2 regions of the Streptomyces yunnanensis genome follow, and region 1 is predicted to be linked to the other one. Evidence: riboswitches for the same ligand, from Rfam matches in the RefSeq annotation. Region 1 holds a riboswitch; the other holds the start of a gene.

Region 1 (7,279 bases):
GAGCACTGCCGCCATCCCGTCCCCCGCAGGGCCACGCCCGAGCGGGCACTGCGTCCTGCTCAAGCACGGCGAGATCGTCCTCAAGGGCCGCAACCGGCACCGGTTCACCGAGCGGCTGCACGACAACCTCCGCCGCGCCCTGCGCGGAGTCGGCGGCTCGACCTGGATCAAGTCCGGTCAGCACGTCACCGTGCTCGGCGGCGACGTCCCCCAGGACGTCCTGGTCGACCGCGCCCGCCGGGTGATCGGGTTCAACTCGGTGGAGCCCGCCGTGCGCGTCCCCACGTCCGTGACGGACATCACCGAGGCAGCCGTGGAGGCGCTGGCCGGCGTCCGCGCCGAGCGGCCCGGCGTCACCTTCGCCGTGCGGGTCAAGCGCCGGAACAAGAGCTTCGAGATGACCTCGTCGCAGTTCGAGCGCTTCCTCGGGGCCCGCGTCCGGGAAGCCCTCGGGCCGGTGCCGGTGAACCTCTCCCACCCCGACGTGCGGATCTCCATCGAGATCGACCACAAGGAAAGCTATGTCTCCTGGGTCCGCCATCAGGGGCCGGGCGGACTGCCGGTCGGCTCCAGCGGACGCGCGCTGGTGCTGCTGTCCGGCGGGTACGACTCACCGGTGGCGGCCTATCGGGCCATGCGCCGTGGACTGCGCTGCGATTTCGTCCACTTCACCGGCGCTCCCTATACGAACGCCGCCTCCATGTACAAGGCGTACGCCCTGGCCAGGGAACTCAACCGCTACCAGCCCGCCGGACGGCTGCACGTCATCGCCCTCGGCCAGGCACAGAAGCAGTTGGCGATCGCGGGGGCCGGCAGGCTCCAAGTCGTCGCACAACGACGGCTCATGGTCCGCGTGGCCTCCGCGTTGGCGGGCCGCATCGCGGCGGAGGCCCTGGTGACCGGTGACAGCCTGGGACAGGTGGCCAGTCAGACCCTGGCGAACCTGGCCGCCGTCGACGAGGCCGCCACCCTGCCGGTGCTGCGCCCGCTGATCGGCTGGGAGAAGCAGGAGATCATCGACGAAGCCCGGTCCATCGGCACCGAACAGATCTCCGTACTGCCCGACGAGGACTGCTGCAAGCTCCTCGCACCACCCCGGGTCACCCTCCGGGCCGGCCTGGCCGACCTGCGGTCGGTGGAGAAGCGCCTCGACCTGGACGACCTGATGGACGGGCTGCTGCGCGACGTCCAGATCATGCACCCGGGGGAGACCGACGAGGAGACGACCACCGACGCGGGCAGCCCGGACGAGGACCCCGCCCCGGACCGCCCCGGCCCGGCCGTGTGCGGTGCGCCGGCAGGGGCCGCGCAGGCGCCGTAGGGCGCCCGGTCGTACGGACGTGAACGCCCCCTCGTCGGAGGGGGCGTCGCTCCCTTACTTGGCCGCTACTTGGCCGCGCGCTTCTTGCGTGCCGGCTTCGACGCGGGAGCCTCGGAGGCGCGGGCGACGGCCACGAAGGACTTGACCGCTTCCTGGAGCTTGGCGACGTTCTCGGCGCCGAGGTCGGCCTCGTACCACTTGAGATCGAGAACCTGACGGATCGCGATCTTCTTGGTGCCGTCCTCGTTCAACTCCTCGGTCTCGTATTCCTCGTCGACCATCGCGGGGACGGCGAACCGGATCGGCGTGACGCCGTCCGTCACCTCGGGATTGAGGTCGTCCTGGAGAATCGACTGCCAGTAAGTCGCCTTCTTGACAATCTGGTTGCCGACCGGAACAGGGGTGATTACCTCCTGAACACCCGGCTCATCCTTCTGCGACTCATCAACCTGGATGGTTTCCTTGACGGCCATTTTGGCGCCCCTTTCCTGTGTGGTGCACCCCAAACTTTAGTGGAAATAGGCGAGTTGAAGCCAATCGGCATCGGGGGATAGATTATGCCGGTCTCCGCTCGCGAACGGATGCGCAAGTCGGCTGGTCATCGCCGACATCCCAGGCATTCACCGGAAACTTCCACTCCCGCGAGTCGCCGCCCGCACCCGTCGGCGAACTGCTCTGCAAAACCACCCGGCTCCTCTGTGACCAGCCCCTTTCCGCGCCGAATTGGCACGCTGTGGGGCGTGCCTTTCACCTCTGCTGCCGCGTCCTTCGAATTCTTGGATTCTCCACCCGCGTCCGCGGCGGCGCCGTCCCCGTCGATAGCGAAGTACTTCGGGACCGGAGGGCGTGGGGAGGGGAAAGGGGCGCCGGCGAGGGCGGGCGTGCGGCGACGAGTGCGGACCGGCGCCCCGGGGCCGCGCCGCGCCCCGACGCGGCCAAACCCTGTGCCACCTGTGTCTCATCTCATAGTCCGGCATCTGAACAGGGGTGACCGCCAGGGGGAAGGCGCTCTACGCTGGCCGGGCAACAGGTTCGCCCCGTCCGCCAGGCGGGAGCGTCGCAAGAGGGAACCCGGTGGGAATCCGGGACTGCCCCGCAGCGGTGAGTGGGAACGACCGCCGTCATACGCACTGGATCCGGGCCGCGGATCCGGGAAGCGACGGCCAGTAGGTGCCCGCCGGAAGACTCCGGCAGGCGCGCCCGCGAGTCCGAAGACCTGCCCGTTGCCCGTGCACGCCGATGCGTGGACGGACATCCCGGTGACCTCGAGGGCGGGTCGGCGTACACATCAGGCGGACCCGTGCGTCGCGAGCGCACCGTGGATCCGCCCGGTTCGTCATCCCTTCGCACTCCTCGTTCCCCCACCGGGACGTTTCAGGAGACCATTTCGCGAAGGAGAGTTCCGTGACAGCGAAGCCCGCAGCCGCGGCAGCACGGGCCACCGTGTACGGCTACCCCCGCCAGGGCCGGCACCGGGAACTGAAGAAGGCCGTCGAGGGCTATTGGAAGGGCAAGGTCACCGCCGACGCCCTGACGGAGACCGCCCGCACCCTGCGTCGTGCCCACTGGCAGCAACTGGCCGACGCCGGCATCCACGAGGTGCCCACCGGTGACTTCTCGTACTACGACCATGTGCTGGACACCAGCGTCATGGTCGGTGCCGTCCCGGACCGCCACCGCGCCGCCGTCGCGGCCGACGCCCTCGACGGCTACTTCGCGATGGCGCGCGGCACGCAGGACGTGGCGCCGCTGGAGATGACCAAGTGGTTCGACACCAACTACCACTATCTCGTACCGGAGTTGGGACCGGACACCGTCTTCACCGCCGACTCCGCAAAGCAGGTGGCCGAGCTCAAGGAGGCCCGCGCGCTCGGGCTGACGGCCCGGCCGGTGCTGGTCGGCCCGGTCACCTACCTCCTGCTGTCGAAGCCCGCCCCCGGCGTGGCCGCCGACTTCGAGCCGCTGACCCTCCTCGACCGGCTGCTGCCGGTCTACGCGCAAGTCCTCGCCGACCTGCGGGCGGCGGGCGCGGAGTGGGTGCAGCTCGACGAGCCCGCCCTGGTGCAGGACCGCACCCCGGCCGACCTGAACGCCGCCGCACGCGCCTACCGCGAACTGGGCACCCGCACCGACCGCCCGAAGCTGCTGGTCGCGTCGTACTTCGACCGGCTCGGAGACGCCCTGCCCGTACTGGCCAAGGCTCCGGTGGACGGACTGGCGCTCGACTTCACCGACGCGGCCGCGGCCAACCTCGACGCGCTGGCGGCCGTCGGGGGACTGCCGGGCAAGCGCCTGGTGGCGGGCGTGGTCAACGGCCGCAACATCTGGATCAACGACCTGGAGAAGTCGCTGGCCACCCTCGGCACCCTGCTCGGCCTCGCCGACCGGGTCGATGTGGCGGCGTCCTGCTCGCTGCTGCACGTGCCGCTGGACGCCGCCCTGGAACGGGACATCGACCCGCAGATCGCCCGCTGGCTGGCCTTCGCCAGGCAGAAGACCACGGAACTGGCGACCCTGGCCCGCGGCCTGTCGCAGGGCACCGACACCATCGCCGCCGAACTCGCCGCGAACCGCGCCGACCTGGCCTCCCGGGCCAACTCGGTCCTCACCCACGACCCGGCCGTGCGGGCCCGCGCCGCGGCCGTCACCGAGGCCGACGTCCGGCGCTCCCAGGCATACGGACAGCGGACCGTCGCCCAGCGCACCCATCTCGGCCTGCCGCTGCTGCCGACCACCACCATCGGGTCCTTCCCCCAGACCGACGAACTGCGCGCCGCCCGCGCGGACCTGCGGGCCGGCCGGATCGACACCGCCGGTTACGAGGAGCGGATCAGGGCCGAGATCCAGGAGGTCGTCTCCTTCCAGGAGCAGGCCGGGCTGGACGTCCTGGTGCACGGCGAGCCCGAACGCAACGACATGGTCCAATACTTCGCCGAGCAGCTCACCGGCTATCTCGCCACCCGACACGGCTGGGTGCAGTCCTACGGCACCCGCTACGTCCGCCCGCCGGTGCTGGCCGGTGACATCTCCCGTCCCGAGCCCATGACGGTCCGTTGGACGACCTACGCCCAGTCACTGACCGAACGCCCCGTCAAGGGCATGCTCACCGGTCCCGTCACCATGCTCGCCTGGTCCTTCGTCCGCGACGACCAGCCACTTGCGCAGACCGCGCGCCAGGTCGCCCTGGCGCTGCGCGACGAGGTCGCCGACCTGGAGGCGGCCGGCACATCGGTGATCCAGGTGGACGAGCCCGCGCTCCGCGAGACGCTGCCGCTGCGCGCCGCCGACCACCCCGCGTACCTGGCATGGGCCACCGACGCCTTCCGCCTGTCCACCAGCGGGGTGCGCCCGGACACCCAGATCCACACCCACATGTGCTATGCCGAGTTCGGCGACATCGTGCAGGCCATCGACGACCTCGACGCGGACGTGATCAGCCTGGAGGCCACCCGGTCCCACATGCAGGTCGCTCGGGAGCTGGCCGCCCACGGCTACCCGCGCGAGGCCGGACCCGGCGTGTACGACATCCACTCCCCGCGCGTGCCGAGCCCGGCGGAGGCGGCGGACCTGCTGCGCACCGGCCTGCGGGCCATCCCCGCCGAACGCCTGTGGGTCAACCCCGACTGCGGGCTCAAGACCCGTGACTGGCCCGAGGTGCGGGCCTCCCTGGAGAGCCTGGTGGCCGCGGCCCGCACGGTCCGTGCGGAGCTGCCGACCTCCTGACACCGGGACCGGTGGGTCGGGGAGGGGCGTCGTGCGCCCCTCCCCGCCCTCGGCACCTGGTCACCGCCCGGGCCAGCGCAGGGTCATGTCGGGCAGGTTCTCCATGTTCCGGTCGCCGTCGTTGGTGTCGAGCACATGGAAGCCATGGCGTGCGTAGAACGCGCGGGCCTCGGCGTTCTGCTGGAAGACGTGCAGTGACAGCCCGTCCGGACTGTGCCGTCTGACCTCGTCGAGCAGCAGGGTGCCGATGCCCTGGCGGCGCAGCTCGGGCCGCAGATAGAGGTGTTCGAGCAGGTCGCCTTCGAGGGCGGCGTAGCCGAGGACCTCCGTCCCCCGCACCGCCACCCACACCCGGCACGTCGTGAGGACGACCTCCTCGAACCACCGGGTCACCTGCTCGTGCCCCCGCTTCTGCGGCGGCAGGTACGGCATCGCCGCCGCGCGGGAGGCCAGGTGGATGTGGGCGATCGCCGCCGCGTCCGCCGTCGCCGCGAGGCGGATCTTCGTTTCCGTGTCATCACGCACGGCGGGAACCTACCGGGTCCTCCACGCGCGATCGAGCGAAATACCGCCCAGGCCCTGCCAGTCACCTCCTGAGGAGTGGGGACGACCGCGCACTCCACCGTCGGTGTGCGACGGTTTGACTCTCACATCCGTGTGAGGCTTTAGCGTCCCGATCACCAGCGCGCGCAGCAGCGCCCGCCACGTGAGAGGGAGCCATCCGCCATGACGCACCACCGCCACCACCGCCCGCTCGACGGCAAGATCGCCCTGGTCACCGGAGGCAGCCGGGGCATCGGTCGCGCCATCGCCGAACGCCTCGGCCGCGACGGGGCCGTGGTCGCCGTGGCCTACGCCCGCGACGCGGCTGCGGCGGACGACGTGGTCGCGCGCATCCGCGAGGACGGTGGCCGGGCGGTCGCGCTGCACGCCCCGTTGGGCCACCACGGCGACGCCGCCGGCCTCTGGTCGGCCTTCGACGAACGGATCACGCAACACGCTCCCGGGACGGAGGCGCGGCCGGCGGTCGACATCATCGTCAACAACGCGGGGATCGCGATGCCGGCGGCCCTCCCCGCACTGACCGAGGAGGACTTCGACAAGGTCTTCGCGGTCAACGTCCGTGCCCCCTTCTTCGTCGTACGGGAAGGGCTGAAGCGGCTGCGCGACGGCGGCCGGATCATCAACATCTCCAGCGGTGCCGGCCGGCTGGCCATGCCCGAGGCCATCGCCTACGGCGCCACCAAGGGCGCCCTGGACAACTTCACCCTCAACCTGGCCAAGGAACTGGGCCCCCGGGGCATCACCGCCAACGCGGTCGCGCCCGGGATCGTCGACACCGACGTCAACGCCGAGTGGCTGCGCGGCAATCCGGCCGCGGAGGCGGACGCCGCGTCGCGGGCCGCGTTGGGCCGGGTCGGCCAGCCGGACGACGTGGCCGACATCGTCGCGTTCCTCGCCTCGCACGACGCGCGCTGGGTCACCGGGAAGGTGATCGACGCCACCGGCGGCGCCAGGCTGTGACAACGGACGAGCCGGGCCCGCGCCGGACGCCGCGGACCCGGCCCACCGGGCGAACGACAGACCCTATGGCCGCAACACCCCCCACCACACGGCCCACGGTACGAAGCCGATGGTGGCGAGGGCGGCCGGCGCGAGTCGGAACCAGGCCGCCCTGCCCCAGGTGCGGTGCCTGCGCAGGACAGTGGCGACCGTGACACCCGCCGAGACGAGCACGGCGATGGCGAGCGTCTGCACGGCCAGCCAGGCCAGCGGGCGCCCCCACAGGACGGGTGCCGCGGCCCCGTCGCCCGCCACGTACACCGCGAGCGGGCACAGCACCGCGCCCACGACGGTGAGCAGACCCAGGCCGGACAGCCAGCGAACGGGGCGTACTGCCGGGCCCCGGCGCAGAACGGCGCTCAGGGGGTAGGCGGCGAAGCCGACGCACAGCAGGGCGGGGAGGAGCCATGCCCACCAGGTGCGGCCCGGGACGGGAACGCTGGACGTGGCCTGGGGCGGGGCGGGCGCGGTGCGGGACTCGGGCGGGTGACCGGCCGCAACGGCCCGGACCCAGGAGGTCATGGTCCGGGCGTAGCCGGGCGTCAGCTCTCCCAGCGGCCTGCCGTGGAGCAGGGGGCCGCCGATGCGGTCGAAGCCGTCCGTCGTCCGGTGTCCGTTGTGCGCCGCGCCGGGCACGAAGCCGATGACGACGTGCCTGTTGCCTGCCCGGTC
Region 2 (7,279 bases), 2.2 Mb from region 1:
GGACGAGCACTGTCGGTGTGCGTGCTGCCGGTGTGCGTGCTGCCGGTGGGGTGCGGCCTTTCCTGCCATCCCTTTCAAGGGGGAAGAGTCCGTCCCTTTTAGGGGGGAAGAGGAGGGGGGCCGCACCCCACGGGCGGTGGTACTCAGGGGGTGTCGGGGGCCGGGGTGTCGGTGTCTCCGGTGCGGGGTGCCGGGACGGTGTCGTCGGCGGGCCGGGCGTTCGCCGTGCGGGCCGTCCAGCGCTTCTCGACGCCGCCGAGGCGCCAGTACGCCAGCGCCGCGGCCCACACCACGACGAACAGGCCGACGATGATGAAGCCCACGTTGTCCAGGTCGAGGGAGGAGATCCCCGCCGTCAGCGGATCGTCCAGCCCGAACTTGTCGTGCAGCACGGTCACCAGCTCGATGGTGCCGATGAGGAACGCGACCGCGATCGACAGGCCGGTGATGGTGAGGTTGTAGTAGACCTTGCGCACCGGGTTGGAGAACGCCCACTGGTAGGCGAAGTTCATGAACGTGCCGTCCAGGGTGTCGAACAGGCTCATCCCGGCGGCGAACAGCAGCGGCAGGCACAGGATCGCGTACCAGGGCAGGCCCGCCGCGGCGCCGCTGCCCGCCATCACCATCAGCGTCACCTCGGTCGCGGTGTCGAAGCCGAGGCCGAAGAGGAAACCGAGCGGGAACATCTGGCCGGGCCGGCTGATGGACCTGGTGAGACGGCCCAGGATCCGGTTCATGAAGCCCCGGGAATCCAGGTGGCGCTCCAGCTCCTGCTCGTCGTACGCGCCCGCCCGCATCGCCCGGAAGACCTTCAGAATGCCGACCAGGGCGATGAGGTTGAGGGCGGCGATGAGGTAGAGGAAGGTGCCGGAGACGGTGGTGCCGACGAGGCCGAGCACCTGGTGCGTGCGGGAGTTGTCGTTCATCAGCGTGCCGGCGAGCTGGGCGCCGCCCGCCACCAGCGCGGCCATCACGACGACCACGCTGGAGTGGCCGAGGGCGAACCAGAAGCCCACCGAGACCGGCCGTTTGCCGTCGGCCATCAGCTTGCGGGTGGTGTTGTCGATCGCCGCGATGTGGTCGGCGTCGAAGGCGTGCCGCATGCCCAGGGTGTACGCGGTGATGCCGAGGCCGGCACCGAACACCTGGCTGCCGACCGTGTAGTGGCCCGGCACGACCAGCAGGAACAGCACGCCGAAGGCGACGATGTGCAGCACGGCGATCACGGTCATCAGTCCGGCCGTGCGGACGGTGTCCCGGCGCTGCCAGCGGAAGGAACCGGTGGATCCGGATATGCCGCCAGGGGACGCGTCGCGGGGGGAAGGGGAATTTCCCGGGGTATTCGTGGACAGGGCCATTCGGCCATCACGCTCCAGCACCTCGTGGATCAGTTCGTGAGATGCCGTGGCCGGTCTCCTGGCTTACGGGTGCACGCGTCCGCCCCGCCTTCCCGGCCGCAGGCTGCGGTCAGTGGCGCCGTACGCGCACCGGGCGCGTACGGAGAGGGGTGGAAACTCCCCGATCACAGTGGCGAGGGCCGCGCCGGCCTGGGACACAAGGTCCTGCACCGGTCTTCCCGATCACCACGGCCCGGTCACTCTAGCGGGCGCCGGGGAGAGCGGGCGGGCCCGCCCCGCCCCGGGCCCTCGCCCGGGGCGGGGCGGGCCGTCTCAGAGGGCCAAGGACGACAGGAAGGCGTGCAGTTCCTGGTCGAAGAGCGGGGTGTTCTCCAGGTTCACCATGTGGCCCGCGGCGGGGATGCGGACACGGCGGGCGCCGGGGACCTGGAGCGCTATGGCGTGGGCGTTGGCGGATATGTCGGTGGAGTCGAGGTCGCCGTCGAGGACGGTGGTCGGCACCTTGATCTCGGTCAGGCGGTCCGCGGCGCCGACCTCCAGGGGCATGCCGGCGCCCACACCGTCGGCGTGCACCTCGACATTGGCGCTCGCGGAGGCGCGCATCCGCTCCCGGAAGCCGGGGTGCACGGCGGACGGCGCGCGGTACGGCCCGTCCACCCACATCCGGAGGAAGTGCTCCACATAGCGCTCCGCGCCGTCCGGTGCGCCGATCGCGGCGACCTGCTCCCGGATGTGCTCCAGGACGAAGGGGTCGGTGAAGGGGCGACCGCTGACCCCGGGGGCGGCGAGGAAGAGGGCCGAGACCCGGTCCGGGTGGGCGAGCGCGGTGTCCAGCGCGACCCGGGAGCCGTGCGAGAGGCCGACGAGGACGGCGCGCGGTATGTCGAGCGCGTCCAGCAGGGCCGCCAGGTCGTCGTGGTTGGCCCAGTCGCCCGTCACCGTGGAGGAGAGGCCGTGGCCGCGGGAGTCGTAGCGGACCACCCGCAGGCCGGAGTTGACCAGCCAGGAGAACTGCTCGTCCCACATGTGCTGGTCGAGCATGCCGCCGTGCAGCAGCACCACCGCAGGTCCCGAGCCGGCCGTCTCGTAGAACAGCTCGCCGTCGTCGGCGATCGGCACGGTGCCGTTGTCGATCTCGGACCATGCCTGGAAGTCGTGGGTCATGCTGCGGGGCCTTCTGTCTGCGTCGGGCGGTCGGCTGGTCGGGCGGGCACCGGCGGTCGGTGCCCCTGTGCGGGCGGTATCGCGGCCTGTGCGGCCTCCTGGTCGGCAGCGTCCGGCATTTCGGGATTGCCGCTTTCCTCCGGGGGAACGCGCGAGCCGTCCGCCAAGTGCCGGAATTCCTCCCCGAGCCGATCCAGCACCCGCAGCGCCGTGCGGACCTCCCCGGGCGACAGGTCGGCCAGCCCGCGGCGGAGTTCCGCCGCCTCGGCGTCCTGTATCCCGCGCATCACCTCGGTGCCCTCGTCGGTGAGCCGGATCAGCGACGAGCGGCGGTGCGCGGGATTGGGAGCCGTCACGACCAGGCCCAGATCCGCCGCGTGGTTCACCCAGCGCTGCACCGGCTGTCGGTCCAGGCCCAGGGAGCGCGCCAACTGCGGGACGGTGCGCGGTCCGTGGGTGCGCAGCGCGTCGAGCAGGGCGTGCTCGCCGGCGGTCATGCCGGTGCCTTCCAGCTCCCGCTCCACCGCGCGCACGATCGTCCGGTGCAGCGGCCACAGCCGCCGGATGACGCCGTACAACAGCTCCTCGGTCGCCGCCGGCGGGTCGGCGGTCCGCCGGGTGTCGACGGCATCGGAATCCGGGCCGATGCCCTGGCCGGCACCCTGGCCGGCACCCCCCTCAATGACACTCATGCTGTCATGATGACATCCATGATGTCATTTCGGAAGGGGTGTTGATACCCGGCCGAGGAGAAGGGACCTGGCGCGGAGCCGAGTTGGGGCCGAGTCGGGACCGGTGGCGGAGGGGTGGGGCAGGGGCGGTGGGGTCCGGGCGGGTCAGTCGTCCGACCGGGGCGGCGCCTCGTCCTCGGTGAAGGTCACGACGAGGTCGGCCCGGGGGCGGGTGGCCGCCACGAGGCGGGCGTTGGCCTCGTCGGAGGTGCGGACGAAGTCCTCGGCGTCGATGCGCAGGCGGCCGAACCGCTCGTGGCGGGCGATCAGCCGCCGCACCCGCTCCTGGCCGTCCAGTTCCATGAACCAGACCTCGTCGAGCAGTTCGCGGATCCGCGCCCAGGGGTCGGAGTGCAGCAGGAGGTAGTTGCCCTCGGTGATGACGAGCGGGATGTGCGGGGCCACCGGGATGCTGCCGGCGACCGGCTCCTCGATACGGCGGTCGAACGCGGGGGCGTAGACGGGCGTGCCGGGTTCGGGGGAGCGCAGACGGGACAGCAGGGCCGCGTAACCGGCCGGGTCGAAGGTGTCCGGCGCCCCCTTGCGGTCCATGCGGCCCAGGCGGCGCAACTCCGTCTCGGCGAGGTGGAAGCCGTCCATCGGGACGAGCGCCGCCTGGCCGGTCAGCTCCGCCGCCAGCCAGGCGGCGAGGGTGGACTTACCGGCACCCGGAGGCCCGGCGATGCCGAGCAGCCGGCGCCGGCCGGGCGTCGCGGAAGAGGCGAGCCGGCGGGCCCGGGCCGCGAGGTCGTCGAGGTTCATGATGGGTCCATCGTGCCTGATGGGGCGGGGTTGGCGCCGGGTAACCGGCCCGGCCCGCCGGACGTCGTCCGATTCCGCCCGGTGTGCGGCCAGTAGCATCGGCAGTGTGCCCCGTACCGCCGCCTCCGCCAGCTCTCCTGCCCCGCGGCGCCGGCCGCGCGCCGACGCCGAGCGCAATCGCGGCCGGGTGCTGGACGCCGCACGGGAGATGCTGCGGGCGCACGGCGACGAGGCGCAGATGCCCGAGATCGCGCGTGCCGCGGGCGTCGGGATCGGGACGGTCTACCGGCACTTCCCCAACCGGGCCGCGCTGATCGCGGCCGTGGGGGAGCAACGGCAGGCGGAGATCGTGGAGTTCGGGCGCAGCCGCTGCCTGGCCTGCCCGACCGCCGCCGAGGGGCTGGCCGCCTATCTCACGCACATCGGGGAGGTGCTCGACGCCGAGCGCGGGCTCTCCGCGGCGATCGAGGCGGCGTTCGGCTCCACCGAACCGGCCGGTGAGGGCCGGGAGCGCGCCGAGGAGGTGGCCGCCCAACTCCTCGCCCGCGGCAAGGAGGAGGGGGCGGTCCGGGCGGACGCCGAGGTCGAGGACGTGGTGATGGCGGTGTGCGGACTGGCCGCGGTGATCCGGAACGACGCCGGCGACTGGCACCGCTATGTGCGCACCGTCTGCGCCGGGCTGCGGCCGTAGGAACTGTCCGCGGAGACGCGGAGACGCGGAGACGAGAAAACGGGGCGGCGGGGCGGCGGGGCAGCAGGGGAGGACCGCCCGGGGCGGCCCGGCGGCCCGGGGCGGCGCACTTCCGGTACTCCCGTCGGCCGCCCCTGGGGGGCTCGCCCGGCCGCCCCGTCCTCGTTCAGTCCGCCGCGCCCAGCCGCCACAGGGACGTGACCTCCGCGGCGCGGGCCACGTGGAGCGGGTCGGAGGTGTCCTGGGCGCGCGGATGCCGGGGGGCGATGTCGAGCCGGTCGAGGACGGTGAGGCCGCCCCGGGCGAAGGCGTCGAGGAGTTCGGCGCGCGACCGCAGGCCGAGGTGTTCGGCCAGGTCGGAGAGGATCAGCCAGCCCTCGCCGCCCGGGGTCAGATGGTCGGCCAGACCGGTCAGGAAGCCGTGCAGCATCCGGTTGCCGGGGTCGTAGACCGCGTGCTCCACGGGAGAGGTCGGCTTGGCGGGCACCCACGGGGGGTTGCAGACGACGAGCGGGGCGCGGCCGGCCGGGAACAGGTCGGCCGCGACGATCTCCACCTGCTCGGCGACGCCCAGCCGCGCGGTGTTCTCGCGGGCGCAGGCCAGGGCGCGCGGGTCCTGGTCGGTGGCCACGATCCGCCGCACGCCGCGACGGGCCAGCACCGATGCCAGGACGCCGGTGCCGGTGCCGATGTCGAACGCCAGGTCGCGGCCGGGCAGCGGGGCCTCGGCGACCAGGTCGACGTACTCGCCGCGGGCCGGGGAGAAGACGCCGTAGTGCGGATGGATCCGGTCGCCGCCGAGGGCCGGGATCTGTACGCCCTTGCGGCGCCATTCGTCGGCGCCGATCACGCCGAGCAGTTCCCGTAGGGAGACCAGGGTGGCGGTGTCCCCGGAGGCGCCGGCGGGCGGCTCCGCCCCCTCCGGCGGACCGTAGGCCCGGGCGCACGCCTCGCGGACGTCGGGGGCGCGCGGCAACGGGACGGCCAGGTCCGCGTCCAGCGGGATCAGCAGCATGCCGAGGATCCGGGCGCGCTGGTTCTGGGCGGCGCGGTGCAGGTGGAACGCCTGGGTGACGTCGGCGGGCGGCGCCTTGCGCGGGCGGCGGTCCACCCGGCGGGCCAGTGCGGTCAGCAGCTGGCGGGCGTTGTGGAAGTCGCCGCGCCACAGGAGCGCGGTGCCCTCGCAGGCGAGCCGGTACGCCTCGTCGGCCCGGGTGCGGTCGTCCGCGACGACGATCCGGCGGGGTGGCCGGGCGCCGTTCTCGGAATGCCAACGGGCGGTACGGACCTGCTCGTCCTCGGTCCATTCGACGACCGGGGGGTGGTTCACCGCAGTGTGCCTCGCGTCAGTGGTTCGGACCCGCGCCTCCGGGGCGGGAGGGGGGAGGTGGGGACGTTCGACTCTACTCGGTGCCCGGGGCGGGACCTTTGTCCCTGTCTCCGCCACCGGCTCCGCGACAGGATGGGGGCAGTCGCCCAAAAGCTGTCCAGTGCGGTCAATTCGTCCTGAACATGAACTCATGGTGGTGAATCGGGGCAAAACACTCGTATGCACGGGCGTGTACGGACTCATGGGCGGAGGCGTGTATGGGCACCTTGCCGGTCATCGTCGGCGTGGACGGATCGCCGGACAGCGAGCGGGCGTTGCGCTGGGCGGCGGACGCGGCCCGGGAGCGGTCGGCGCCGCTCCAGGTGGTGCACGTCTGGCCGTACGCCACCGCCGAGCGCGCCGCGGCCGGCGAGCAGGGCGGCGACCCGGTGCTGGCCGACCTCCGGGACCGGCCCTTCCTCGCGGAGCTGCCGCAGGTGGCGTTCCGCGGGCTGAGCGGGCTGGCCGACACCGAGCTGCCGGCGCTCGGCGCCGAGGGCCAGCTGCTCGTCCTGGGGTCGCGCGGCCGGGGCGGGTTCGCCAGCCTGCTGCTCGGCTCCAACGGCCTGGCCTGCGCCGCCCGGTCCGCCTGCCCGGTCGTGGTGGTGCCGCGCCCGGACCGCGCCGGCGCCGAGCGGGGCCCGGACGGCGAACTGGTGCCGCCGGCCGTCCGGCAGGTGACGCTGGGCGTGGACGCGTCCTCCGACGAGCCCGCAGCGATCGGCTTCGCCTTCGCCGAGGCCGCCCGGCGCGGCGCCCGCCTCCAGGTCGTCTCCGGCTACACCTGGCCGATGCTGCTGCCGCCGGCCTTCGAGTACGCGGCGGTCTACGAGTCCACGCAGCAGGAGTACGAGGACGCGCTCGGCCTCCAGTTGGTGGACGCGCTCGCCCCGCACCGCGTCCGGTATCCGGGGGTCGAGGTGGCGGTCCAGTTGCGCGCAGGGGACGCCGCCGGGCAGTTGGTGGCGGCGTCCGCCGGCAGCGACCTGGTCGTGGTGGCGCGGCACCGGCGCCGGTTGCCGATCGGGCCGCGGCTGGGCTCGGTGGCGCACGCGGTCCTGCTGCACGCGATCTGCCCGATCGCCGTGGTGCCGGAGACCCGGGACGAGAACGGCCCCGCCGAGAGCGGCGGGGCCGAGGGCGACGCTTCTGAGGGCGCGGCCGGGGAGTGACGCGGGCGGTCGCCGGTCAGCGGGCGGCGGTC

What was found. Region 1 has a riboswitch for cobalamin ahead of metE (5-methyltetrahydropteroyltriglutamate--homocysteine S-methyltransferase). Riboswitches for the same ligand answer to the same signal wherever they lie in the genome.
Region 2: another riboswitch for cobalamin. It lies ahead of nicT (Nickel transporter NicT); the one in region 1 lies ahead of metE (5-methyltetrahydropteroyltriglutamate--homocysteine S-methyltransferase).

Annotation. Positions count from the first base shown of each region.
Region 1 is NZ_CP095749.1:8,719,166-8,726,444, forward strand. Features, by position in the region: gene thiI (tRNA uracil 4-sulfurtransferase ThiI) at 1-1,321, shown strand, start outside; gene MOV08_RS38155 (Lsr2 family protein) at 1,387-1,794, opposite strand; cobalamin riboswitch at 2,333-2,559, shown strand; gene metE (5-methyltetrahydropteroyltriglutamate--homocysteine S-methyltransferase) at 2,726-5,044, shown strand; gene MOV08_RS38165 (GNAT family N-acetyltransferase) at 5,105-5,569, opposite strand; gene MOV08_RS38170 (SDR family oxidoreductase) at 5,771-6,568, shown strand; gene MOV08_RS38175 (alpha/beta hydrolase family protein) at 6,632-7,279, opposite strand, start outside.
Region 2 is NZ_CP095749.1:6,538,786-6,546,064, forward strand. Features, by position in the region: gene nicT (Nickel transporter NicT) at 144-1,358, opposite strand; cobalamin riboswitch at 1,390-1,603, opposite strand; gene MOV08_RS28535 (alpha/beta fold hydrolase) at 1,671-2,522, opposite strand; gene MOV08_RS28540 (MarR family winged helix-turn-helix transcriptional regulator) at 2,519-3,214, opposite strand; gene MOV08_RS28545 (nucleoside/nucleotide kinase family protein) at 3,359-4,015, opposite strand; gene MOV08_RS28550 (TetR/AcrR family transcriptional regulator) at 4,122-4,706, shown strand; gene MOV08_RS28555 (class I SAM-dependent methyltransferase) at 4,873-6,036, opposite strand; gene MOV08_RS28560 (universal stress protein) at 6,294-7,247, shown strand; gene MOV08_RS28565 (DedA family protein) at 7,264-7,279, opposite strand, start outside.